DNA from 2 places in the Thauera sp. JM12B12 genome. Region 2 is predicted to be linked to the other one. Evidence: riboswitches for the same ligand, from Rfam matches in the RefSeq annotation. Region 2 holds a riboswitch; the other holds the start of a gene.
What was found. Region 2 has a riboswitch for S-adenosylhomocysteine ahead of metH (methionine synthase). Riboswitches for the same ligand answer to the same signal wherever they lie in the genome.

Region 1: another riboswitch for S-adenosylhomocysteine. It lies ahead of ahcY (adenosylhomocysteinase); the one in region 2 lies ahead of metH (methionine synthase).

Annotation. Positions count from the first base shown of each region.
Region 1 is NZ_CP154859.1:3,885,400-3,887,597, forward strand. It holds gene AAG895_RS17655 (calcium/sodium antiporter) at 1-890, shown strand, start outside; S-adenosyl-L-homocysteine riboswitch at 998-1,102, shown strand; gene ahcY (adenosylhomocysteinase) at 1,205-2,198, shown strand, end outside.
Region 2 is NZ_CP154859.1:443,210-445,407, forward strand. It holds gene AAG895_RS01925 (hypothetical protein) at 1-538, shown strand, start outside; S-adenosyl-L-homocysteine riboswitch at 706-780, shown strand; gene metH (methionine synthase) at 857-2,198, shown strand, end outside.

The DNA of each region.
Region 1 (2,198 bases), 730 kb from region 2:
GCAGCCCCGACCTGGCGATCGGCAACGTGGTCGGCAGCAACATCGCCAACATCCTGCTCATCCTCGGCATCTCGGCGCTGATCACGCCACTGCTGGTCGATGAACAGATCATCCGCCAGGAGATCCCGATCATGATCGGCGCCTCGGCGCTGCTGGTGGTGATGGCGCTCGACGGCAACATCGGGCTGCTGGAGTCGATCGCGCTGTTCGTGCTGGTGATCGCCTACACGGTGTTCCTGGTCGTGCAGTCGCGGCGGGCGTCGAAGAACGTTCAGGACGAGTTCGAGACCGAGATCCCGACCTCGAACTGGGATCGCCACTGGAGCGTGCAGCTGGCGCTGATCGGGGTCGGCCTGGCGATGCTGGTGGTGGGCGCGGACTGGCTGGTGGATTCGGCCGTCGCCTTCGCGCGCGCCTTCGGTGTCAGCGACCTGGTGATCGGCCTCACGGTGGTTGCGGTCGGCACCTCGATGCCCGAGATCGCCACCTCGATCGTCGCCGCCATCCGCGGCCAGCGCGACATCGCGGTGGGCAACGTGGTGGGCAGCAACGTGTTCAACATCCTCGCGGTGCTCGGTCTCACCGGCATCGTCTCGGGCGCGGGCCTGCCGGTATCGGAGGCGGCGCGCAACTTCGACCTGTGGGTGATGCTGGCGGTGGCCTTCGCCTGCCTGCCGATCATGATCACCGGACGCGAGATCGCGCGCTGGGAAGGCGGCGTGTTCCTCGCCTACTACGCGGTGTATACGTCCTGGCTGATCCTGCAGGCCCAGCAGCATGCCAGCCTGCCGGCCTTCTCCGGGATCATGCTCGGCTATGTGATGCCGCTCACGGTGATCACCATCGTGGTCAGCATCGTGCGCAGCAACGGCAGGCGCAGCGACACCTGACCGGGCTGAACCGTGGGAGCGGGCTTGCCGGCGAACATCGGCGGCTGAACGCCACATTCGCGGGCAAGCCCGCTCCCACTGCAGTTTGCTTTGCTATAATCCGCGTGTTTTCCGAGGAGCGCTGCGAGGCGCCGGCCGCATCCCCTGCTGCCAGGCCCCCAGGCTCGGACCCCGCCGCCCGGCGGGTTGCAGTACAACGGCGCTCACCCTGCTAATCGTCTTAAACCCTGCCGGGTTCGGGATGTCGGGTGAGCTCCCTGCAGTGCCATGCTGCCCTCCCCCACCTCTCGCCCGGCCATAGCATGGAGCTTCACATGAACGCCGTGGCTGACACCAACTTCACCGATTTCGTCGTCGCCGACCTGTCGCTGGCCGACTGGGGCCGCAAGGAAATCCGCATCGCCGAAACCGAAATGCCCGGCCTGATGGCCATCCGCGAGGAATACGCCGCCAGCCAGCCGCTCAAGGGCGCGCGCATCACCGGCTCGCTGCACATGACCATCCAGACCGCGGTGCTGATCGAGACGCTGACCGCGCTCGGCGCCCAGGTGCGCTGGGCCTCGTGCAACATCTTCTCGACCCAGGACCACGCCGCCGCCGCGATCGCCGCCGACGGCATCCCGGTGTTCGCGGTCAAGGGCGAGTCGCTCAAGGACTACTGGGACTACACCCACCGCATCTTCGAATGGGCGGACGGCGGCTACAGCAACATGATCCTCGACGACGGCGGCGACGCCACGCTGCTGCTGCACCTGGGTGCGCGCGCGGAGAAGGACATTGCGGTGCTGGCCAAGCCGGGCTCGGAAGAGGAGACCATCCTCTTCGCCGCCATCCGCGCCAAGCTCGCACAGGACCCCACCTGGTACTCGACCCGCCTCGCGCAGGTCAAGGGCGTGACCGAGGAGACCACCACCGGCGTGCATCGCCTGTACCAGATGCACGCACGCGGCGAACTCAAGTTCCCGGCGATCAACGTCAACGATTCGGTGACCAAGTCCAAGTTCGACAACCTGTACGGCTGCCGCGAGTCGCTGGTCGACGGCATCAAGCGCGCGACCGACGTGATGATCGCCGGCAAGATCGCGGTGGTGTGCGGCTACGGCGACGTCGGCAAGGGCTCGGCCCAGGCCCTGCGTGCGCTGTCTGCGCAGGTGTGGGTGACCGAGGTGGACCCGATCTGCGCGCTGCAGGCGGCGATGGAAGGCTATCGCGTGGTGACCATGGAGTACGCCGCCGACAAGGCCGACATCTTCGTCACCGCCACCGGCAACTACCACGTGATCACCCACGACCACATGGCGAAGATGC
Region 2 (2,198 bases):
CGGTTGCGCCAGCTTCGAGCCGCCGCGCCCCTACACCACCGAGGCCGAGGCCCTGTCCGCGCGCGGCGAGCCGACGCGGCGCTGGAGCAATGACGACGGCACCACCACGCTGGAGTATTCCACCCAGCCCAATGGGCGAACCTGCCTGATGGTGCAGGTGGATCAGGGCGGGATCGTGCTGCGCCAGTGGGACGCGCTCGCGCCCGAGAACCTCGCCCGCGTCGAGCGCGGCATGGACAAGGAGCAGGTCTCGCGCCTGCTCGGCACGCATCGCTCGGAGCAGCGCTTCCGCAACTCGGGCGAGGAGGTGTGGGACTGGAACATCCGCAACGACGGACCAGGCGTCGCGACGCTGTTCAATGTGCATTTCGTCGACGGCAAGGTCCTGCGCACCAGCCAGACCTATGTCTTCCCGCGCGATGGCGCGGTGCTCGGCGGCTGGGGCGGCTACTACGGCTATCCCTGGGGCTGGGGCGGATGGTGGGGCTATCCGCGACCCTTCTACCCGCATCCGTTCGCGTATCCCGGGTTCTGGTAGCCGGTTTCCCATGCGTAGCGAGGGGGTGCTGTGGGGGAGCGGGCTTGCCCCCGAATCGGCGCCCACGGGGGCCCTTTTAGCGGGCAAGCCCGCTCCCACGGGGCCTTCGTGCGATTGCTCCAGGTGCAGCCTTGGCAGTGGCGCGCGACAAGGGCTAGAATCGCGGCCTTGCCGAGGAGCGCTGCGACCCACCGATCCTGTGCGGGCCAGGCTCGGCAACCGATCAACGGCGCTCACAAACCATCAGCCGGTTTGTGGCGCCGTTCGCTTTTGTGCGTGGCGTTGCCCGGCGACCGTCGACCGACCGAGGACCCAGCCATGCAAGCCGATCGCAGCATCGAACTCCGCCAGCTTCTCGCCGAGCGCATCCTGATCCTGGATGGCGCGATGGGCACGATGATCCAGCAGGAGAAGCTGGGCGAGACCGACTACCGCGGCGCGCGCTTCCTCGATCACCCCAAGGACCTCAAGGGCAACAACGACCTGCTCGTGCTCACGCGCGCGGACGTGATCGCCGGCATCCATCGCGCCTACCTCGAGGCCGGGGCGGACATCGTCGAGACCAACACCTTCAACGCCACCCGGGTGTCGCAGGCCGAATACGGGCTCGAGACGCTGGCCTACGAGCTCAACGTCGAGGGTGCGCGACTGGTGCGCCAGCTGTGCGACGAATACACCGCGAGGAACCCCGCCAAGCCGCGCTTCTGCGCCGGCGTGCTGGGGCCGACCTCGCGCACGCTGTCGATCTCGCCCGATGTGAACGACCCGGGCTACCGCAACATCACGTTCGACGCGCTGGTCGACGACTACTACGACTCGGCCAGGGGTCTGCTCGAAGGCGGTGCAGACATCCTGCTGATCGAGACCATCTTCGACACCCTCAACGCCAAGGCCGCGGTGTTCGCGATCGAGAAGCTCTTCGACGACCTCGGCAGGCGATGGCCGGTGATGATCTCCGGCACGATCACCGACGCCTCCGGTCGCACGCTGTCGGGCCAGACCGCGGAAGCCTTCTGGAACTCGCTCAGCCACGCGCAGCCGATCAGCTTTGGCCTCAACTGTGCGCTCGGCGCCGACCAGCTGCGCCAGTACGTGGAGGAGCTGTCCAATGTCTGCGACACCCACGTGTCCGCCCACCCCAACGCCGGCCTGCCCAACCCGCTGTCGCCCACCGGCTACGACGAGACGCCCGAGCACCTCGCCGGCGAGATCCGCGAGTGGGCGCAGAGCGGGCTGGTGAACATCGTCGGCGGCTGCTGCGGCACCACCCCGGCGCACATCGCGGCGATCGCGCAGGCGGTCGCGGGCCTTGCCCCGCGCGCCGTGCCGGTGCTGGAGAAGAAGCTGCGCCTGTCGGGCCTGGAACCCTTCAACGTCGGCAGCGATGCGCTCTTCGTCAACGTCGGCGAGCGCACCAACGTCACCGGCTCCAAGGCCTTCGCGCGCATGATCCTCGAGGGCCGCTTCGACGACGCGCTCGCGGTGGCGCGCCAGCAGGTCGAGAACGGCGCCCAGGTCATCGACATCAACATGGACGAGGCGATGCTCGATTCGGTCGCCGCCATGGAGCGCTTCTGCAAGCTCATCGCCTCCGAGCCCGACATCTCGCGCGTGCCGATCATGCTCGACTCGTCGAAGTGGTCGGTGATCGAGACCGGCC